DNA from 3 places in the Maritalea sp. S77 genome. Region 3 is predicted to be linked to each of the others. Evidence: predicted binding sites of a transcription regulator. Region 3 holds the regulator's gene; each other region holds the start of a gene.

Region 1 (7,649 bases), on a different contig from region 3:
TTACGCGCCAATTGATAACTATTTGCGTGAGCTGCGCTATCACGCCATCAACAAGCCCGTTTCTGAGAAATTTGTTATTGTCGCGATCGACCCCAAAAGCATTGATGCGGTGGGCCAGTGGCCTTGGCCGCGTCGTGTACATGCGCAGGTGATCGACCAGTTGCTAAACTATCAGGTTGACGAGATCGCACTCGATATCGATTTGTCTCAGGGCTCGAATGCGGTCGATGATCAGCGTTTGGCTGAGGCGCTGGAACGGGCAGGCGGCTTCACCTACCTCGCCAGTTTTAACCAACTTGTGCGTCAGCGTGATGGCAGCGCAACATTGGCAACGGCTTTGCCGCTCCCCGCATTTCGTGCACAGGGTGAGCCAGTTGTTGTGAATGTGCGCCCGGAAAGTGATGGTAAAATTCGGCGTGTCGACAGCGGCGCACGCGTTGCGGGTGAGAACCTAAAAAGCCTTCCTTTGGCGCTCACACAGTTTATGGCCGGCGACGTGGGCGACAGCTTTCTCGTCAATTATGGGCTGGATTTGTCACAGATCGACGTTATTTCCGTCATAGATATCATCGAGCAGCGGGTAGATCCGGCACGTATTGCGGGCAAAACGGCCTTGGTCGGGGCCACTGCGGTTGAACTTGGCGATGTGGTGTTGGTGCCGCGATATGGGCACATTCCGGGCGTGTCGCTTTTGGCGCTTGCCACCGAAAGTCGGTTGGAGGGCAATCGCCTAAAAATGATTGGTAGTGCCCTATCTGCAGTGTTGATCATGCTATATTTGCTGCTTTTCATGTGGCGCAAAAAACCATTGCCGACATGGGCGAGCGGCGCGGTCTTTTTAGGCACATTTGTGCTTGTGGAAGGTGTCGCATTTTTGGGGCAAACACAGGTCAATCTGCTGATCAATACTGTTGCTGGCCATGCGGTTACGGTGGGCTACACCTTGTTCTACATGTCCAATGAAATGTTTACGCGGCAAGTTGAATTGGAAAATGCCAGCATTGAAAATGTGCGAATGCAGGCCATTTTGGATCGTGTGGTTGAGGATAATTTTGACGGTGTGATCATTATTGACGGGCAGGGCCGCATTTTGACGGCCAGTGCGCCCGCGGAAGATATTTTACAGGCTCGTCATGGGCTTACGGGTAAAAGTGCTCAAATTCTACCGAGTATATTCCATAAGGAAACATCGCGACTTTTGCGGAGTAAGGTCAATTCGGGCATTCCGAGCAAAGTGTCCAGTTTGCACCGCTTTGATGAAGGGCTTTATGCGGATAAGGGGTATACAGGGCGGCCAGTGGCGCTGGAATATTCTATCACGGTTTCAACCATTGATCGTGGCAACAATATTTATGAGCAAGTTGCTTGCTTGACCTTCCGTGATGTCACAGAGCGACTAAATCATGAGCAACGCCTGTCCTATTTGGCGAATTATGACACGTTGACGGGTGCGTTTTCGCGTCAAAAGCTGGTGGATGAGTTGGGACGTTTTTGCCGTCCCAATTCCGATAAGCCGCGCGACATGACGCTGCTGTTGTTGGATTTGGATCGGTTTAAGAACATCAACGATACACTGGGCATTGGCATTGGCGATCAATTGCTGAAGCAGGTGGTGAAGCGCCTTGGCAATCTGGGGCTCTATAGTGTCACACGCCTTGGTGGCGATCGGTTTGCGGCTGTCTATCCGCATCTGTTGAAGGATGAAGAGCTTAACGCCTTTGCCAACAAAATGCTTGAAGCCGTTGTTGCGGCCTATACGGTGGGGGCACACCGTGCATTGATTGGTGCCAGCTTGGGCATAACTGACACGCACAATTCAGGATATACTGCAGAGCAATTGATGACCCATGTTGATATGGCGCATTCCGAGGCTAAGTCTATGCCCGGCAATAGCTTTTTCGCCTATCGCAGTGAGTTGAGTGCGCGTGTGCGCGACCGGCAATCCATCGAGATTGCCTTATTGGATGCCGTTGCAAACGGGCAATTGTTTCTCCAATATCAGCCGCAAGTCGATTTGGTGACGAACCAGATCATCGGGGCGGAATCGCTGGTGCGGTGGCGTCACCCTGAGCTTGGCTTTGTGCGGCCGGATCGATTTATCTCGGTGGCGGAAGATAGCGGCATGATCATTGAAATCGGCCGCTGGGTGATGCAGCAATCATGCTTCGATGCGGCCAAGTCTGCCAAAGGCGGTCGGATCGCGGTAAATGTATCGGCGGTGCAGTTCGAATATGGCGATGTGCTCGCGGATATTGATCATGCGCTAGAAACTTCGGGCCTAGACCCTTCACGTTTGGACATTGAAATCACGGAAAGCGTGTTCGTTTCCAAGCAGGATAAAACCATCAGCATTTTGGATTCCATAATCGAGCGCGGCGTGGGCATTGCGCTGGATGATTTTGGCACTGGCTATTCGTCTTTGAGCTATTTGAGCAAATTGCCGGTGAACAAGATTAAAATTGATCAGGCCTTCGTGCGTAATTTGCCGGAAGACAAACAATCGATGGCAATCATCAATGCAGTGATTTCACTGTCGCAGCATATGGACAAGAAAATTGTGGCTGAAGGCATCGAGACCGAAGTGCAGGCCCGGTTGTTGAGCGAGGCAGGGTGCCATATTGGGCAAGGCTATTTGTTCGGGCGTCCACTAGATCGCCAGGAATTCTGTGACTTGTTGGCCAGCCACAATGCGCCACTGCAAAAAGATGCGGTCTAACAGCCCTATTTAAGGCATATTCCTCCTGCACTTATTGGTTTTTTGATTCTCAGAGCGGTTTTCATGCGTCTTTTCTTCATTCTAGCGATGGTCATTGTTCAATTCACCGGGTCGGCGATGGCTCAATCTTTGCGCGAAAAGGCAGGGCAAATGGTGATGATTGGTTTTCAAGGCGATCAAGCATCCGGCCAATGGCATAACGGCATTAAGGGGTTGGCGCAGCAAGGTAAAATCGGCGGCGTGCTTTATTTGAAATATAATGTTTCTTCTGTTGATACCGTCAAAAAGAAGAATGCAGATTGGCAGGCCGTTGCCCCCAATGGATTGCCGCTTTTGATCAGTATCGACCAAGAAGGCGGGCAGGTTGAACGGCTCACCAAGTCGGTCGGCTTCGCTGAAATTGCCAGTGCAGCCGATGTGGCAAAATCGATGAATGCCAATTCTGCGCAAGCGCTCTATGAGAATTTGGGGCGTCGCTTGGCCTCACTTGGCTTCAATGTGAATTTTGGCCCTGTGGTTGATGTGAATGTAAATCGTGACAATCCAATCATCGCCAAATATGGCAGGTCATTTTCAGCAGATCCGGAAATTGTGGCGAGCTATGGTGCAGCGTTTGTGCGTGGGCACAAGGCGGCGGGTGTTTTAACCTCGCTCAAGCATTTCCCCGGCCATGGCTCTAGCCAGGCGGATAGCCATTTGGGCTTTGCTGATATTTCCAGCACTTGGCGCGATACGGAATATGTGCCGTTCAAAAAGCTCATCAGCCAAAATTTGGCACCGATGGTGATGGTGGGGCACCTCTATCACAAGAGCTTTGCGGATGCGGCCAACAATGATTATCCGGCGAGCCTTTCGTCTGTGGCGATCAATGGCGTGTTGCGGCAAGGCTTGGGCTTTAATGGCGTTGTGGTTTCCGATGATATGGAAATGGGCGCGATTACTGAGCATTATGGCTTCAAAGAAGCGGTTTTGGCTGCGGTGCGAGCAGGCAATGATTTGTTGCTATTTTCCAATACACGCGAGCCTAGCCTTGAATTGCCGGACAAGATTATCAATCTATTGGTGAGTGAAGCGGAGCGGGATCCGGCGTTTGCGGCGATGATTGAGCGTAGCTATGGGCGCATTGTCGGCCTCAAAGCGCAACTGAAGCAATAGAGGCTTTGCTCCATTTCCAGCAACGCGATATGGTGTCACAAAAGTGACGCCTGAATCGGGTTAAACACTCAGGCGCGAATAGGATGCGAGCGTAAGAAAAATGATGCAACAAGAAGAAACCCGGCATGTAAAAGCCTTGTTTATTTCCGATGTCCACTTGGGCATGCGGACCATCCGGGTGGAACAACTGATCAATTTCTTGCGCGCTTACGACGCTGAAACTATCTACTTGGTTGGCGACATTATTGATGGTTGGCGGTTGCAAAAATCTTGGTATTGGCCCGCTAGCTACAATCTTTTGGCGCAAAAACTATTGCGTAAGGCGCGCAAAGGCGCACGCATTATTTATCTGCCCGGCAACCATGATGAGTTTTTGCGCGATTATCTTGGCACCCATTTTGGCGACATCGAAATTGTTGATCGGGTGATCCACCACGCGGCAGATGGCAAGCAATATCTGGTGATCCATGGGGACCAGTTTGATGTTGTGGTGCGCCACGCCAAATGGTTGGCGCATGTAGGGGACTGGGCTTACAATTCCGCTCTCCGCATCAATATTTTGGTCAATTGGGTGCGGCGCAAATTGGGCCTGAACTATTGGTCTTTGTCCGCATGGGCCAAACACAAGGTCAAAAATGCGGTTAGCTTTATTGGTCGATATGAAGAAGCCTTGGCCCATGAGGCGAAGGAAACGGGCGTTGATGGCGTGATCTGCGGCCATATTCACCATGCCGATATGCACGATACTTATGGCACGCGCTACATCAATACGGGTGATTGGGTGGAAAGCTGCACGGCCATTGTTGAAAATCATGACGGGCAGTTTGAGTTGATCCGTTGGACAGATATGGCCACCAATCCTAATCAGGAGGCGCGCCGCAAGAAGGCGCGTGAAGCCGCATGACACGCCTGCTAATTGTCACCGATGCTTGGCACCCGCAAGTCAATGGCGTTGTACGCTGTTTGGACAAGGTGGGGCAGGAGCTTCGGGCAATTGGTTATGAGGTCGATTATTTGACCCCGGAACGGTTTTGGACCATGCCCATGCCCACCTATCCGGAAATTCGCCTTTCTTTGGCATCCTTGGGCGAAATTGGCGAAATCATTGAAGGCTATGCGCCACAGCATATTCATATCGCCACGGAAGGTCCGCTAGGGTTGCTCGCCCGGCATTATTGCACCAGCCATCATTGGGCGTTCACCACCAGCTATCACACGAGATTTCCCGAATATGTGGCCGCACGGTTGCCCGTACCTTGCGAATGGTCATATGCCTATTTGCGTTGGTTTCATGATGCAGCAGCACACACATTGGCACCCACGCGCTCTGTTGTCGAAGATTTGAAAGATAAAGAATTTCAACATGTTGTGGAATGGACTAGAGGTGTTGATTCAGATCGATTTACCCCTGGGCCCAAAACCGTCTACCAAGATTTGCCTGGGCCGCATTTGGTGTGTGTCGGGCGCGTTTCGGTTGAAAAGAATGTTGAGGCCTTTTTACGGTTGGATGTGCCCGGCACGAAAATCGTGGTGGGTGATGGCCCGCAGCGTGATGAGCTGGCGGCAAAATATCCGGAAGCGTTATTTGTTGGCCGCAAACAGGGTGAGGAGCTTACCGCGCATTATCAAAGTGCAGATGTTTTCGTGTTCCCGTCCAAAACAGACACTTTCGGCAATGTGATGCTCGAAGCAATGGCATGTGGCGTGCCCGTGGCAGCCTATCCAGTGATGGGGCCAATCGATGTGTTGGCAGACCCGAAAGCTGGCGTGATGGACAATGATCTAGCTGTAGCTGTTGAGCGGGCACTCAAACTTAATCGTAGTGATGCGCGTGCATATGCGTTGAAATTTAGCTGGGCAGCCTGTGCAGAGCTGTTTCGGTGCCATTTGGTGCCAGTGGTTGGCGGGCAGGAAAAGGCCGCCTGATGGCCGTTTATGGCACTTCAAAACCAAATTCATACCTTTTGGCTTGTCAGTCTTTGCAAATCAGCGCAACCTAAGTGCGTCTCTAGCGTATTTCCAAAAGGTTGTCCCATATGCTTTTCTCCATGCGCGAGGCGCTCTTATCCCATCAAGGGCGTGCTTCTAACTTCTATGCTTTCAAATTTCTCGCGGTTGGCATTGCCGTGCCGTTTTTGCCCTTGTGGTTGAAATCTCAAGGGCTGTCGGATTCTGACGTTGGTTTTGTCAATTCCGCGCCCATTTGGATGATGGTGCTGATCAATATCTTTGTGGGGCGCATTGCCGACAAGGCCAGCGATTGGCGTCAGGTTATCATTGCGGCCAGCCTTCTATCTGGATTTGCTTCGATCACCTTGTTTTTTGCGCATGGGTTCTGGGCTATTTTGTTCTGTTGGACACTAACTGTGCTGCCTTTCATGGTGGGCGCGCCGGTAACGGATGCGGCCACTGTGCGTATGGCGCGGCGGCGGAATTTGGATTTCGCGATGATCCGCGTGTGGGGCACCGTAGGCTATGTCGCGGCGAACCTGTTTTCTGGCTGGATGCTCAACCTCTCTGGCGTTGGCATCTTTTTGCCGCTATTCGTCAGTTTTTGCCTAATCCGGGGCTTGATGTCTTTGCAGTTGCCGAAATTCCGCGCGGAGGCCCCGGAGGATGAAAAGCTGGGGCCAGAGGTGGCCGTGGCACCTCCACATCCTTTGCAGGCTCAAACCATTAAGGATGCATTCCGGCCTTGGTTTGCATTGGCGATCTTAGGGTCGGCATTTATTGTCGCGTCCCATGGACCACTTTATGCATTTGGCTCCATCTTGTGGGATAGGGCTGGTTTGCCGTCCACGATCATCGGGCCTTTGTGGGCCATTGGCTCTGCCGCTGAAATTTTGACCTTCTTTGTGTTTGCACGCATCGCAAAGCGGTTTTCCGCGCGTCATTTGCTTATCTTCGCTGCCGCGATCACCGTATTGCGCTGGGTTGGCATGAGCTTTGACGTACCGGTGTGGGGCTTTTTCTTGTTGCAGATGCTGCACGCGATCAGCTTTGGTATCACTTATTTGGGTACACTGAATTTTGTGGCTAACTGGACTGCCGAAACGTTCGCAGCAGAAGCGCAAAGCCTAGTGCAAGTGGTTTCTCAGGCAACGCTGGCTACCTTTATTGTGCTGTTTGGTTTCGTCTTTTCTAATTTTGGTGCCCCAACATTTATGTTGTCAGCCATTTTGGCGGGGATTGGTGGCGCGTTGATATTTGTTTCGCTGGTGCTGGTCAATCCGCGCAGCGAAGCCTAACCCCATCGCCGAACATATCTGAAGTAGAATGCAAAACGGCGCCCCAATTCGGAGCGCCGTTTTTATTTTGTATCTTTAGATTGGCTGCTTAGTTCAAGCGGCCCTGAGCGTGTGCCAACATTGTGTAGATCTTGCCACGATCAGAAGTCAGCAAGGTCTGTGTGTCTTGCACAGGGTCAGCGCCATGAGCTGCGTCGCGCAGGAGTTGTTCAAACTCGGCCATAAAGTCTTTGGCTGTGCCAGCAAACTCAACATCTTGCTTCAATGCTTTGCGCACATCGTCAAAGATGGCTTGGCCAGTAAGGGTGTATAACCGACGTGAGAACACACCGCTTTCACCATTCTGATATCGACGCCATGCGTCCACCAACGTTTTATGGTCTACGGCCTCCACCATTTCTACGGTGAGGTTTTTCAGGTTGCCACCACCACGGCGGGCGCTGCTGGCTTGCTGTTGTGCAGATGCATTGCGCAACAAGCTCCGGACCCAGCTGCTTTCTTCTTCTGATTTTGCGTCAGATGAAGCAGCT
Region 2 (7,649 bases), on a different contig from region 3:
GCGCGATGATTATGGCGAATTTCGCTAATCTGTTTGTGGGGCAGTTGGGATTGCGCTTGTGGTCCTTTGTTATCCGGGCGCCGGAATCCCTGATCTTTTCCACTGCCATTTTGCTGTGTATTGCTGGGGTCTATTTGGCGACGGGCGGCTTGTTCGGGGTGATCATTATGTTGATGGCCGCGGCGCTTGGCTATGTGATGACTAGCTTCGGCTTCTCACCTGTGATTTTCATCATCGCCTTTTTCCTTGGTGGGCGGTTTGAAATTGCCCTGTCGCAAAGTCTTGTCTTGTTGGATGGCAATGTTTTGGCCTTGATCAACTACCCCATTGCTTTGGCCCTGTTTGCGATCGCGCTGATCACCATGGTTTGGATGATCTGGGCTGATCGCCAAAAAGAATTATAGAGGTTTTTATGACCCAGAAGAAAAATGTTCTTTTCATCATGTTTGATCAGCTTCGGTTTGATTATTTGAGCTGTCAGGGCCATCCGCATTTGCAGACGCCGCATATGGACCGTTTGGCGGAAAAGGGCGTGCGCTTTACCCGCACATATGTGCAGTCGCCGATCTGCGGTTCGTCGCGCATGAGTTATTACACAGGCCGTTATGTGCATAGCCATGGGGCACAGCGGAACAATTTTCCGTTGAAGGTGGGCGAGTTTACACTCGGCGATCATCTGCGGAATGGGGACATTGATTGCTATTTGATCGGCAAAACCCACATGCAAGCAGATGAGGCTGGGTTGAAGCGGCTGGGCATTATGCCCGATAGCGTGATCGGCGCGCGGCAATCAGAGTGCGGGTTTGATGCATATATTCGTGATGATGGCTTGTGGGCTGAGGGCGTCGGTGGTCTTTATGACAGCAAGCGCTCGCCCTATAATGAATATCTGAAAGATAAAGGCTATGTGGCGCAAAATCCGTGGCATGACAATGCCAACGCCGCGCTAAATGAAGAGGGCGATATTGCCTCTGGCTGGTTGATGCAAAATGCGGATCAGCCTGCCAATATCAAGGAAGAAGATTCCGAAACTCCCTGGCTGACCAGTCAAGCGATCCAGTTTATGGAAGAGCGGCGAGAGGCGGATAAGTCTTGGCTTTGTCACCTGTCCTACATCAAGCCGCATTGGCCTTACATTGTGCCTGCGCCTTATCATGACATGTACGGGCCTGAACATATTTTACCTGTGAAGCGCAGTGACCAAGAGAAAGCGCATCCGCATCCGGTCTATGGCGCTTATATGGAAAATTTGGTGGCGCAGAGCTTCTCCAAGGATGAGGTGCGCGAGAAGGTGATCCCCGCCTATATGGGGCTGATCAAACAATGTGATGATCAGATGGGGCGGCTGTTTGCCTATTTGGAAGAAACTGGGCAAATGGACGATACCATGATCGTGATCACATCTGATCATGGGGATTATTTGGGCGATCATTGGTTGGGTGAAAAAGACCTTTTCCATGAATGTTCCGTCAAGGTGCCGTTGATCATTTATGATCCGAGCGCCGATGCTGATGCGACACGCGGGACGGTGTGTGATGAGCTGGTTGAAGCTATCGATTTGGTTCCGACCTTTTTGGAATGGTTCGGGCAGGACATTCCAAACCATATTGTCGAAGGGCGATCTTTGATGCCGTTTTTACGCGGCGAACAGGTGGAAGATTGGCGAGACTTTGTGATCTCCGAATATGATTATTCCACCACATTAGCGGCCGAAAAATTGGGTCTGGAGCCTGCGGATTGTCGCCTGTTTATGGTCGCGGATAAGGTTTGGAAAATGGTGCATGCTGAAGGGGATATGCGTCCGATGTTGTTCAACCTGAACGACGACCCGGAAGAATATTACGACCTTGGCGATAGCGCGGCGCATTATCCTGTGCGTGAGCAGATGTATCGGCATTTGGGCACATGGGCGCGGCGCATGTCGCAGCGGACGGCCATTTCTGATGACCGCATTAAAATGATGCGGGGGAAAGCGCTGGATAAGGGCATTTTCCTTGGGCTTTACGATGGGTCGGAAGTGCCGGAGGAAAAAGTGACACCCATTAAAGGCAAAGGGCAAAAAGCCACCTAACGCTCCCAAATCAAATTCATCTGCCATTGTCATTTAGACGTCGAAGAAGCGTCACAATAATGTAGTGCGGCCACCATAGATTTCGATTCATTCGAACGAATTGTGGTGAGCTATGGCCGATTCAAAATGGATATTGGTGCGCAACGCCATTGATGCCGAGATCAAAGCTGGGCAGCTGAAGCCGGGTGCGCGTTTACCAACGGAGCCAGACCTTTGTGCCAAGTTTGACGCGGGTCGCCATTCAGTGAGGCGGGCGATTGCGGCTTTGTCGATTGAAGGCAAGGTGCGCACGCAGCAAGGCAGTGGCACATATGTGGAAACGCCTGAACTGATCAAATATGTGATCGGTCGGCGCACACGCTTTCGGCAGAACCTACGAGAGCAAGGGTTGGCACCGGGCGGCAAAATGCTGGGCCATAGTGTGGGCAAGGCCGATGAAAAAGTTGCGCAGGCACTTGGCATCAAGCCGGGCGATCAGGTGATCCGCATTGAACGGCTGACCACGGCGGACAATGTGCCCATCGCTTATGGCACGGCCTACAAGCCTTATGATCGTTTCCCCGATTATATCCATCGCCGTACGCAGCATAAGTCTGTGACCGACACTTATAAAAGCTATGGCATTGAAGATTATGTGCGGGCCGACACGACTGTCTACACTCGCCAGCCGCGCACAGCGGAGGCCCATGCCCTAGCGCAGCATCCGCAAATGCCAGTTATGGTGGTGAGCTCCATCGATGCGCTGCTTGATGGCACGCCTATCAGCTATTCGCAGGTGGCATGGGCCAGCGCGCGCGTGCGTTTTTCACTTGAAGTTGAACCAGAAGATTTTCCGATCCCGTTAGAAATGGAGCGCCAAAATGGCTGACCAAGAAAGCCGCCATGCCTTTGTGCTTGCAACACTGGCCCGTGGCAATGATGCCGAAATCAAACAGTTTGCTGAGCAATTGCTGGCAGACATTGATGAAGTTGAAGTGATCAAAAACCGCACTGGGCTGGTGATGCTGCCCATGCGCGACACGGTGGATGGCACGGCCTTTCATTTGGGCGAAGTGCTGGTTGCTGAAGCACATATTAGGGCGCTGGGCCAAGAAGGCTATGGCATGAAAACCGGACGTGATTTGGAAGCGGCGATGGCCATCGCGGTAATCGATGTTGCATGGCAAGCGGGCCATGAACTTTCAGCCATCAATGCTTTTGTGGCGGCGCAGGCTGATGCCATTGCGGCAAATGACAATCAACGCATGCGGGCGGTGGAAGCCACGCGCGTTAATATGGAGACATTTTAATTATGGCGGCTCCTCAACGTAACCATGAAGAAGCATTTGCCAATGCCGCGTTTGACGCGATGTTGAGTGCAACCGCACGGCCGGGCCAAATTGAAACGCTGCCAGACAGCGATTTTGGTCCCGTCATTGCTGCGTTAATCGATCGTGAATGCACCTTCTTCGCAAGTGATGAAGTCCTCATTCAGCAATTGAGCGAAACGGGCGCGCGCTTTGCTGCGGCTGGTGAGGCTGACTTTGTGTTTTGCCGGGCTGATGAATTGGCGGCGCTGCTGCCAAAGGTGAAAATTGGCTCTGATCTATACCCGGACGATGGCGCGACATTGATTGTGGCTGCGGGCCTTGCCAAGGGTGACAAGCTGCGCCTGAGCGGTCCCGGCATTAAGGGCCATGAAGATGTGGCGATTGCCGGTTTTGAACGCGCGATTTGGGACCAGCGGACCAAGCAAATTCGATATCCGACAGGTTTTGACATGTTGATTGTGGATGGGGCGCAGCTAATTGCGTTGCCGCGGTCCACCAAGGCGGAGGTTTTGTAAATGGCCTATGTGGCAACACGGGGTGGCGAACGGGCCATCGAGCAATCTGAGCGTTTGTTCAAGCAAGAGCTGGGCAGCATTACACCAGAAAAAGTGAAGCAAGTGCGCGAAACCATGCCTTACTTGGTAGACCGGGTGATGGGCGAAGCCTCGCTTTATGATCGTGATGTGGCGGCGCTTGCGCTGGCGCAAACGGGCGGCGAGTTGAGCGAGGCAGTGCTGTTGTTGCGCGCATGGCGCACAACGCAACCGCGTATCACGGTGGCAAAACCTTTGGAGCAGGATGAGCTGCATGTGTTTCGGCGCATTTCGGCGGCGTTTAAGGATATTCCGGGCGGCCAGCTTTTGGGACCATCTTTGGATTATGCCCACCGCTTGCTGGCGACTGAAGTTTTGTCTGGCGAAGACTATACGCCAGAGCCTGTTGAAGAAGCAGAGAAAGCGGCACCATCTCACCAGCCGAGTGTGAGTGCGTGGTTGTCGAGCCAAGGTTTGGTGGACGATGCGGACCATGATGACACCGCGCCGGACGATATTCCGGATTTGACCCGTGAACCTTTGCTGTTTCCTGCCAAGCGGGCCCATCGGCTGCAAAGTTTGGCCCGGGCGGATTCAGGCGGGGTGTTGGCACTGGGTTATTCGGCCATGCGCGGCTATGGCCAAGCGCACCCGACAGTGAGCGAATTACGGCTGACCGAAGCCGAGATTGAAGTCCAGCATCCGTGCGGCACCAACTTCAGCGCGGGTCGCGTGAAGGTGAGCCAAGCGGAAGTTGTGTCGAAAGCCAAGGGCGAGCGGCTTGAACGCGGCTTTGCCGCCACCTTTGGGTGGAATGAAGTGAAGTGCATTTCAGCCGCCACCTTGGATTTGAATGCGGATGGGGCTGAGAAAAACTCAGCCGTTGAGGAGGAGTTCTTCCTTTACCACACAGAGGGTGTGGAAAGCTCAGGCTTCTGCATTCACTTCAAGCTGCCGCACTATGTGACGTTCCAATCCAGCCTAGATGCCATGCGCGATGCGAAGGCGAAAAAGCAAACCCCGCAAATGGAGGCGGCAGAATGAATTTAAAATCGCTGAGCAAAGAGTGGGAAGCGGTGAGCTATGGCTTTTTGGACGCTTCTGCCAAGCGCGAATTGCGCCGCAAAATGCTGAAAGCTGTGGCCGTGCCGGGGTGCCAGATGCCTTATGCCAGCCGCGAAGTGCCGATGGCGCGGGGCTGGGGCACGGGCGGGTTGCAAGTGTCGCTGACTTTGATGAATCCAAAAACGGTCGTGAAAGTGATCGACCAAGGGGCAGATGACAGCGTGAACGCTGCATCGATCCGCAAGTTTTTGACGCGGGTAACCGGGGCAGAAGCCACATGGGACACGTTGGATGCAACGCTGATCCAGTCGCGTCACCGAGTGCCAGAGGAAAAGCTGACCAAGGATCAGATTTTGGTACTTCAGGTGCCAAACCCAGAGCCGTTGCGGTCGGTCGAGCCGAACATGTCCATCGCGCGGCAAATGCATGCAGATGCGGATTATAGCCGCATGTGGTTGCAGCTTTATGAGCAGATTGTGCGCTCTGGCCGGGTGATGCAGGGTGCGTCTTATCCGTCGATGGTGAATGGGCGGCACGTGATGACGCCGTCGCCGATCCCGCGTTGGGACGTGCCGAAACTGCATATGGCTGAGCATTTGACCATTCTTTCAGCTGGGCGGGAAAAACGTATTTTTGCGGTGCCGCCGCACACGCGGGTGGAGCCATTGGTGTTCTCTGATGTGCCCTACAAGGTGGAAGAGCATGGCGACATCACCTGCACCCGCTCGGCGCTCAAGGGCTTCTTTATGAACGAAATTCCGAATGATGATGGCACCTCGAGCTATGAAGTGTCGGACAGTAATTTGGGCATTAAAGCGCTGAATGCGCCGGAGGATGCGTCGCCAAAGATAGGCGAGACGTGGTATCAAGATGGGGAGTGGGCGCAATGAGTGTCGACATGAAATTAGAGCGCAGCGCGCCACAATTTATCACGCATGAACCCCTGCTGCACATGACCAACATCTCCAAACGCTATGGCGATGTGGTGGCGTTGGATCAAGTGGGCGCCAAGGTGTATCCCGGCGAAGTGTTGGGCATAGTAGGTGAAAGTGGCTCGGGCAAATCCACCTTACTGCGGATGATGAATTTGCAGGAATTGCCCGATCAAGGCACCTACCATCTCGATATTGAAACCGAAAAGCCGAACCTTTTTGATATGGATCGTTATGCGCGCTTGCAATTGCGGTCGCGGCACATTGGCATTGTGTATCAAAACCCGCACCAAGGGCTTTTGATGAAGCACACAAGTTCAGGCAATGTGGCGGAACGTCTGCTGATCGCTGGGGAACGCAGCTTTGCGAATTTGCGGGCAAAGGCCAGCGATGCGCTGGATGCGAGTGAGTTTCCGTTGGAGCGGATGGATGCGCCGCCGATTGAACTTTCTGGCGGGATGCAACAGCGGGTACAATTGGCCAAGGCGATTGCGCTTGAGCCAGCCTTGTTGTTGCTGGATGAACCGACCACCGGTTTGGACGTGTCAGTTCAGGCACTGGTGCTCGATACGCTTAAGCGTTTGCAGCAGGATCGCAAGATCACCATGGTGATTGTGAGCCATGATTTGGGTGTCATACGCACGATGGCAGACCGGGTTATGGTGATGCGGCGCGGGCAGGTGGTTGAGCAGGGCTTGGTGGACCAAGTGTTCCAAGATCCGCAACATGCCTATACCCAACAACTGGTCCATGCGAAATTGTGAGGCACATAATGACTGAAGCTGTTTTGAATGTAAGCGGGCTAACCAAAAGCTTCCAAATGCATCATTTGGACAATACGCTGCATGCATTTCGTGATGTGAACTTTAGCCTGAAGCAGGGTGAATTTGTGCTGCTCAAAGGGCCAAACGGGGTGGGCAAATCCACCTTGTTGCGCACCATTTATCGCACCTATTTGCCTGTTGACGGCAAGGTGATGTTCCATTCTGCCCGTGGCGATATCGATCTGGCGAATGCGGCGGATATTGACGTGGCCCTGTTGCGGGCGGAAGAGATTGGGTTCGTGACCCAGTTTTTGGTGGCACGTCCACGGGTGGCGGCAGAAGAAATTGTGGCGGAACCCTTGCGGTTGGCTGGAGTTGCGCCTGAAGATGCGCTGGATCAAGCGCGCCATTGGCTCAATGTGTTTGGTGTGAAGGAGAAGCTTTGGAAAGCCTATCCAACCACCTTTTCTGGTGGCGAGCAGCAAAAAGTGAATTTGGCCCGCGCCTTAATTTTGCCGCGGCGATTGCTTCTGCTGGACGAACCTACAGCCTCGCTTGATGCAGGGGCCCGCGCGGCGCTAACCCAGCGTTTGGACGAATTGAAAAAAGAAGGTGTGGCCATGATTGGCGTTTTTCACCACCCCGGTGATGTGGCTGATTTGGTGGATCGCACCATTGAATTGACAATTGTAAGCGAAGAACGGAGACCGGCTGATGTGGCTGTCTGATCTGAGAATTGTGCAACATGATCGCGTGATTGAGCGCGGCGCGGTGCGGATTGATAATGGCATGATTGCTGAAATCCGCGAAGAACCTGTAGCTGGCGGTATTGCTGGCGATGGCCTGGCGCTTATGCCGGGCTTTATTGATATGCATGGGGACATGATTGAGCGCGAGCTGGAGCCGCGCCCACGAGTCAATATGCCTGCTGAAATTGCATTCCGCGAGTTGGATCGTCGCTTGGCGGGTGCTGG
Region 3 (7,649 bases):
AGCGCCAAAACCAAAAAACGCGTTGCCCACAACGGCGCAACGCGATAACAAGTGCATTTATGACCAGTTTAACTGGGAAAAGTCAATCGGCAGCGAAATGGCGGAAATGCAACGACATTAAAAAATGTCTTGGATAACCGGAAATAAAAGCAGACGAGCCTTGTCACGGATTCATCCGGTCTTGTAAAGTGAGGCCATAGGAACACGATATCTCGTGTGGCGGACCTATAAGTACATACGATGGATGGTATTTGAACCGGATTTTACGCATTTTTCGGTGAGGTGCCGGAGTCTATCTTTTGATTAAAATGGAGGACCTCCATGGCGTGGACAGACGAGCGCGTTGCGATTTTGAAAAAACTTTGGATGGAAGGCTTGAGTGCAAGCCAAATCGCGGCTGAGCTTGGCGAAGGGGTCACTCGCAATGCAGTGATCGGCAAAGTGCATCGGCTTAAACTTTCAGGCCGGGCAAAGCCCGCATCTTCAGCCCCGCGTGCGCGCAAGCCACGGGCCACGGCGTCCAGCACGCCAAGGCGACCAAGCGGCGCAGCATCAAACACAAGCGCGCGCCCTGCGAGCAGCCGCCCGGCGGCCGCTTCTTCAGCGCCGCGCCGTTCATCTGGTGGGCCAGCAATTGCAGGCAACACCGCGCTGAAGATGAGTGCAGAGACCGAGGCCGAGCAAAGCTTTGAACTGAATGCTGAATCTGAAATCTTTATCCCAGAAGCCGAGCGCATCGGCCTGATGGAGCTGAACGAACATACGTGTAAATGGCCAATTGGCGACCCTGTTGCAGATGACTTCCACTTTTGTGGACGCCATAGCGATGAAGGTAAGCCCTATTGCGAATTTCACTCTAAGCGTGCTTACCATTCCCTTGACCGGCGCAAGAAGAATTAGAGCAGCGAAACTTTAAATCGGGTCGCCTTGTGCGGCCCTTTTTTTATGGAAAGATTTAGCTGCCGCTACCCCAATTTGCCGCTAAACAGGCAAAAGCGACAGGTTGACTAGGCATCTGTAGATATTTTGGCAATCCACGCTAAATCTCGAAGACGAAAAGGGATTACAAATGGAACAAGGCGCTGAATCTTTGGAAACAAAGGGGATGTTGTGTGATCCCGGCGACCATTTTGTGGGCCGCTTTGAGGTGGAACGGAAGTTCCGGGTTGTTGATTTAGACCAAGTTCGAGACCGGCTGAAACGATTGGCGGCAACGCCCTTCACAATTGGGAATGTCGAAACAGATGTGTTTCTTGATTTACCCGATGGGCGTTTGGAAACAAACGGCCAGTTTCAAACCCTTCGGCATATGCAACCCTCTGGACGGGTGCTTTGGATTTCGAAGGGCCCTGCAAAGGACGAGTGCGTGGCCATGGACCTTGCCGACTATGACAAAGCATTGGCGATGCTTAAATCTTTAGGCTTTGAAGAGAAGCGACAAATTCAAAAGCGTCGCGATATCTACTTTTTTGATAAGTTTCATGTCACGCTTGATCAGGTGGCAAGTCTTGGCTCATTTGTTGAATTGGCGGTTATGACCGATGATCAAGACGCCCTCCCTTCTCTGCGCCAAGATGTGCAACAAGCAGCTGAGACATTGGAACTTTTGAGCTATCCGGAAGAAATGCAATCATACCGCGACTTGCTCTTTAAATAAATTTCGCGTGGACGGAGTCATTTGAGTGATAAATTGGAAGGCTTCTGAAAGCTTCCCAGCGCAACCCAATCACGTAGCCCCAATCTGATCCCTTCGCGAAACCATAAGGGATCAGCGTGCAAATGTTCCCCCAAACTTAATATCTCGAAGGCGGGTTATGCGGTGGCGAATTTCTCGTCAAAGCTATAGCCAGCGCCGCGGACGGTGCGGATTGGATCTTTGGATCTGCCGCGATTGATGGCTTTGCGGAGGCGACCGACATGTACGTCTACGGTGCGTTCGTCTACATAGACATCATGGCCCCAAACACCGTCGAGCAACTGCTCGCGAGAATAGACGCGGCCGGGGTTTTGCATGAGATATTCCAGCAAACGATATTCGGTTGGGCCGAGATGTACCTCGCGGCCAGAGCGGCGCACGCGGTGGGTCTCGCGATCCAACTCAATATCGCCTGCAGCAAGGCTTTGTGCAGTGAGATGAGGGTTTGATCGACGCAGCAAGGCTTTCACACGGGCCAGAAGTTCAGGCACAGAGAATGGCTTCACCACATAATCATCAGCGCCAGTAGCTAGGCCACGCACCCGCTCTTCTTCTTCGCCACGGGCAGTCATCATGATGATGGGAGTGCGCTGGGTTTCTTCGCGTGTGCGCCAGCGGCGGCACAACTCGATGCCGGAAAGACCAGGCAACATCCAATCTAAAAGGATGAGATCCGGCACATCTTCCCGCATGATCAAATCAGCTTCATCGCCACTTTCAGCAGCAGAGACTTTATAGCCCTCTGCTTCCAGATTATAGCGCAGCATTAATGCCAGATCGGCTTCATCCTCGACGATCAGTATGTGTGGTGACATAACCCCATCCTCGCAATTTTAAGACTATCCCAAAGAGACCTTGCCGCTCTCAATATCGTTGTAGAGATTGCCACCTGTCTCCAGATAATAGGCTGCCTCTGCGATATTGGTCGCGTGGTCGCCTGCACGCTCTAGGTTTTTGGCGCAGAACAACAAATGGGTGCAATCAGTGATGTTGCGCGGATCTTCCATCATATAGGTGAGGAATTCGCGGAACAGTGAAATATAGAGCGAGTCTACCTCGTCATCGCGGCGGCACACATCTATTGCGATTTTTGAATCCCGCGCGGTGAACGCATCAAGCGCCCGCTTAACCTGTTGCAACGATAGGTCTGACATGTGACGCACGCCATTATAAAGCTGCTTGGAAACGCGCTGGCTATCGATATGCAAGGTACGACGTGCCAAGTTTTTCGCGATATCGCCGATCCGCTCCAAATCGTTGGCCACGTGAATGGCTGAAACAATGTGGCGTAAGTCACCCGCCATTGGCTGGCGACGTGCGATCATGGACACGGCCTGCTCATCAATCATGCGCTGCATATCGTCAACGCGCTTGTCGCTATTGGCTGTTTGCTTGGCCAATTCATGGTCCACCCGGACCAGCGCCTGTGTCGCATTGGTGATGGCCACTTCAACCATGCCGCCCATTTCTGAGATTGCGCGGGTCAAAGAAGTCAGTTCATCTTCGTAAGATGTGACGATATGTTCGTTATCTGGATTTGCCATTGTTAAATCTCTCGCCGCTAAATATTACCCGATACGCCCAGTAATATAATCTTGTGTTTTTTTGTCGATCGGGTTGGTAAAAATCTGGTCTGTTGGGCCTTCTTCAATCAGTTTACCCAAATGGAAGAACGCTGTCTTCTGACTTACGCGAGCGGCCTGCTGCATGGAGTGGGTCACGATCACAATGGTGAAGTTGGCGCGCAGTTCATCGATCAATTCTTCAATGATCGCTGTCGCAATTGGATCAAGCGCTGAACAGGGCTCATCCATCAACAATACTTCTGGCTGCGTTGCAATAGCACGCGCAATGCACAAGCGCTGCTGCTGACCGCCGGAAAGGCCTGTGCCTGGCTGATCCAAGCGATCTTTCACCTCTTCCCAAAGGCCTGCGCGACGCAAAGAAGAGGTGACCAATTCATCCAACTCATCTTTTGTGCGGGTCATCCCGTGAATACGCGGGCCATAGGCCACGTTTTCATAAATGCTTTTGGGAAATGGGTTTGGCTTTTGGAACACCATGCCCACGCGGGCGCGCAATTCTACAACGTCGATATTTTTGTCGTAGATGTCCTGGTCGTCCAGAATGATGTTGCCGGTAACTTTACACACATCAATTGTGTCGTTCATCCGGTTTAGGCAACGCAAAAAGGTGGACTTGCCGCAGCCCGATGGGCCGATCAATGAAATCACTTGGTTTTCATAGATGTTCAAATCCACATCAAACAGCGCTTGCTTTGCACCGTAAAAGACGTTGACGCCGCTGCCGCTCATTTTCACCTTGCCCTTGTTCGCAGCAGGTGCGTGCGTTGTGGCGGTGGCCAAATTTGCTTCTACACTCATTATCTACCTCAATATGTGTGGTGGGGCCGAATATCGGCCTACCAACGGCGTTCGAAACGTTTGCGCAGCACAACCGCCAGCGCGTTCATAGCAATCAAGAACCCAAGCAACACCATGATGGCAGCGGATGTACGCTGTTGGAATGCTGGTTCTGGGAAATCAGCCCACATGAAGATCTGCACGGGCAAAACGGTGGATGGGTCTGAAAAGCCCATCGGAATGTCGACCACGAAGGCGACCATGCCGATCATCAACAGCGGTGCTGTTTCACCCAAGGCTTGCGCCATGCCGATAATGGTACCTGTGAGAATACCCGGCATTGCCAATGGCAATACATGGTGCACCACAGTTTGCAAGCGGGAGGCGCCAATGCCCAGCGCAGCTTCGCGGATTGAAGGTGGCACGGCACGCAAGGCAGCGCGGGACGCGATGATGATGGTTGGCAATGTCATCAAAGCCAAAACCATACCGCCAACATAAGGCGCAGAGCGATCCAACTCGAAATAGTTGAGGAACACCGCCAAGCCCAGCAAACCAAACACAATGGAGGGCACCGCAGCCAAATTGTTGATGTTCACTTCAATCAATGTGGTCCATCGATTTTTCGGTGCGAACTCTTCCAAATAGATTGCCGCGGCAACGCCGAGCGGGAAGGACAAGAGCAAGGTAATGATCAGGGTCAATGCCGAGCCAACAGCCGCGCCAAGCACACCCGCCATTTCTGGTTCGCGGCTTGCGCCACGAGTAAAGAAGATGGTGTTTAGGCCGGAGCGAACATAGCCGCGGTCAACCAACACATCGGTCCAAACGATTTCTTGGTCGGTGAATTTGCGATTGGCCTCGGGCACTTCCAGCACGCGGATTTTCCACTCGCTGGCGTCGATGTTACTCACATCGGCATCGAGCGGCATATATTCTTCCACGTTTGCTGTGGTTGAAGTGACCTTAACCGCTTTCAACACCGCGCCGTTGGCATAAACCAACACAGACATCATTTCCTCAGTGAGGTCTTCACCCAAGCCCGGATTGGCCACACGGCTATCGATTTTTTTGGTTTGCTCTTCAATCTGTTTGATGCGGGCTTCCAACACGGTGATGTCAGATTCTGACCGCTCTAGCTCCGCTTCCAAACGCGATTTCACATTGGCGTTTGCTTCTGCTGGAATACGCGCTTGCAACGCCTGAATGTCGCCACGTGTTTTGTTGAGTGACAATTGCAAGCCAGATTGTTGCCCGCGCAGCCGAACGGCCTGTGCCGCAAGCGCTTCCTTAGCGCGCGCCAATGCGTCAGCAAAAACGGGCTCATCAGCGATCAAGCGAAAACCATTTTCGTTGCGGTCAACGCGCAATGCGCCCTGGCCATCGATTGTGTAATCGCTGGTGATTTGGCCTTTAAGATAAAGGTCAGCAAAGTCAGAAATCGGCACTTCCAAATTTGCGCTGGTGCCGACAACTTCTGGATTGTCCAGAACCTGTTGGCGCAAGTAAACAGAAGAACCGGATGAGAGCAGACCACCAAGTGTGCGGCGTTCGCTACGACCTGTTACCGTCGGAAATTCGCCGCGAATGGCATCGCGCACTACTGCGTCATAATTTGCTCGGCGCAGGCCATCTTCGGAGCCATCAAGGTTCAGCTTTTCTTCGCTCAGCTCAAACGGCATATTGACGAAGTTGAAGGTGAATGCAGGCAAGCCCTGAAACACCACTGTGGACAACAGCAAGAGCAAGAAGGCGACTGAAACGCCAATCGCCGAGCGCCCAAGCCATTTGAAAATCGACTCGCCGCGATAGCGCTTGGCCAATCTTTGGCGTGCACCTTCGCTGGTATGAACCGAGGCCTGTTCCACATTGCCACCTGCTAAATCAGTCATATTGCTCTCGATATTTTTGGATAACCCGAAGCGCAATGACGTTCAGAAGCAGCGTAACGCAAAACAGCACCAGACCCAAGGCAAAGGCGGCAAGTGTTTTCGCGCTATCAAACTCCTGGTCACCCACCAGTAGGGTTACAATTTGCACGGTTACGGTGGTTACCGCTTCGAGCGGGTTCACCGTCATATTGGCAGAAAGGCCAGCGGCCATCACCACGATCATGGTTTCGCCAATGGCGCGGGAAATGGCCAGCATCAAGGCAGACACAATGCCCGGCAAAGCGGCTGGCAAAATCACGCGGCGGATGGTTTCAGATTTGGTTGCACCCAAGCCAGCGGACCCGTCACGCAGGCTCTGCGGCACGGAGTTGATCACATCATCTGAAAGTGATGAAACAAATGGGATAATCATGATCCCCATGACCAAACCTGCGGCCAACGCACTTTCCGACGACACAGAAATGCCGATGGCATCGCCCGAGTTGCGGAAGAAAGGTGCGACCGTTAACGCGGCAAAGAAGCCATAAACCACGGTTGGGATGCCCGCCAAAACTTCCAAGATTGGCTTGGCCGTAGCACGCACTTTTGGCGACGCATAATCTGACAAATAAATCGCGGACATCAAGCCGATTGGTGCGGCCACGATGATGGCGATCGCTGTGATCAGCAAAGTACCGGCAAATACGGGGATGGCGCCAAAGACCTCAGAATTGCGGTCTGTCGCCTCTTCACCCACACCTTCAAAGGCACTTTGCGGGCTCCAGTGTGTGCCGAACAAGAAATCGAGAAAGTTCACTTTTTGGAAAAAGTTGATGCTTTCAAAAATCAAAGAAAGCACGATGCCGAGCGTTGTGAGAATGGCAACGCCTGACGCAGCGACCAAAATCGCCATCACTGTTTTTTCAACGAACTGTCGTGCGCGCAAATCTTGGTTGATGGCCCGCACGGCCAACCAGCCGCCAACAACAACCATTACACCGACAACAATTTGCAATGCCAAAGCTGCTGTGCTGACGAAAGCACGGTAATGCTCAACCGCAGATACTTCCAGCGCACCAAGCGCGCTTAGATCTGTGCGGTCAGCGAAAGAGCGCATATTGCGCATCAAGGCGTGTTGTTCAATTGTTGCCAAATTGGCAAAATCCGCCCCAAGCTGGGCGGCGACATAGGCGTTGGTCAAATAACGCGAGAACAAAAGCCAAGTGAGAAACAAAAGCACGGCGGGCACTAGGCCACATATCAAGACAAAGGCGCCGTGAAATCCGGGTTTTGAGTGAAGGATCGTTGCATCACCACCAACAGTGGTGACCGCACGAGAGCGGCCAATGTAAAATAGCGCGCATCCGGTTAAAACCAATATGAGTACGAAGAACCAGCCTTGCACCTTGCCACCCCGTTCTTAATCGTTGATGCCCCTTAAGAGCATAAAGGCCGCCCCGGGAAAAGCCCCGAGGCGACGCTTATTCAGTGAAAAGATTTACATCTTTTCTGCAGGCACCAAGTTTTCAGCGTCTGACTTAAATTGCTCACGTGCTTCCGCAGGCAATGGGATAAGGCCTTTTTCTGTCAAATAGCCTTCGTCGCCCCAAGCAGCTTCTGAAGTGAACTCACCAACATATTCCTGGATACCAGCGATCACGCCAACATGCTCTTTTTTCACATAGAAGTAGAGCGAACGTGAAACTGGATAGTCGCCAT

What was found. Region 3 encodes PhoB, which activates phosphate uptake and scavenging genes when phosphate is short. Its sites were predicted from a motif close to TGTCATNNANCTGTCAT; they were not measured.
Region 1: ACP15Y_RS10075 (UDP-2,3-diacylglucosamine diphosphatase) is a predicted target of PhoB. The motif match lies at 3,905-3,921, and genes of this name have one in related genera.
Region 2: phnF (phosphonate metabolism transcriptional regulator PhnF) is a predicted target of PhoB. The motif match lies at 2,099-2,115, and genes of this name have one in related genera.

What each region holds. Positions count from the first base shown of each region.
Region 1 covers NZ_JBNAGG010000002.1:477,047-484,695, forward strand. The annotation lists gene ACP15Y_RS10065 (EAL domain-containing protein) at 1-2,716, shown strand, start outside; gene ACP15Y_RS10070 (glycoside hydrolase family 3 protein) at 2,780-3,871, shown strand; gene ACP15Y_RS10075 (UDP-2,3-diacylglucosamine diphosphatase) at 3,972-4,775, shown strand; gene ACP15Y_RS10080 (glycosyltransferase family 4 protein) at 4,772-5,797, shown strand; gene ACP15Y_RS10085 (MFS transporter) at 5,908-7,119, shown strand; gene ACP15Y_RS10090 (hypothetical protein) at 7,208-7,649, opposite strand, start outside.
Region 2 covers NZ_JBNAGG010000002.1:9,052-16,700, forward strand. The annotation lists gene ACP15Y_RS07730 (tripartite tricarboxylate transporter permease) at 1-404, shown strand, start outside; gene ACP15Y_RS07735 (alkaline phosphatase family protein) at 413-2,071, shown strand; gene phnF (phosphonate metabolism transcriptional regulator PhnF) at 2,184-2,939, shown strand; gene ACP15Y_RS07745 (phosphonate C-P lyase system protein PhnG) at 2,932-3,360, shown strand; gene phnH (phosphonate C-P lyase system protein PhnH) at 3,363-3,896, shown strand; gene ACP15Y_RS07755 (carbon-phosphorus lyase complex subunit PhnI) at 3,897-4,958, shown strand; gene ACP15Y_RS07760 (alpha-D-ribose 1-methylphosphonate 5-phosphate C-P-lyase PhnJ) at 4,955-5,869, shown strand; gene ACP15Y_RS07765 (ATP-binding cassette domain-containing protein) at 5,866-6,675, shown strand; gene ACP15Y_RS07770 (phosphonate C-P lyase system protein PhnL) at 6,684-7,403, shown strand; gene ACP15Y_RS07775 (alpha-D-ribose 1-methylphosphonate 5-triphosphate diphosphatase) at 7,390-7,649, shown strand, end outside.
Region 3 covers NZ_JBNAGG010000001.1:1,358,506-1,366,154, forward strand. The annotation lists gene ACP15Y_RS06535 (GcrA family cell cycle regulator) at 322-900, shown strand; gene cyaB (class IV adenylate cyclase) at 1,070-1,657, shown strand; gene phoB (phosphate regulon transcriptional regulator PhoB) at 1,813-2,511, opposite strand; gene phoU (phosphate signaling complex protein PhoU) at 2,536-3,240, opposite strand; gene pstB (phosphate ABC transporter ATP-binding protein PstB) at 3,265-4,080, opposite strand; partial or broken gene pstA (phosphate ABC transporter permease PstA) at 4,119-4,970, opposite strand; partial or broken gene ACP15Y_RS06565 (DUF3333 domain-containing protein) at 5,466-5,951, opposite strand; gene pstC (phosphate ABC transporter permease subunit PstC) at 5,944-7,335, opposite strand; gene ACP15Y_RS06575 (substrate-binding domain-containing protein) at 7,429-7,649, opposite strand, start outside.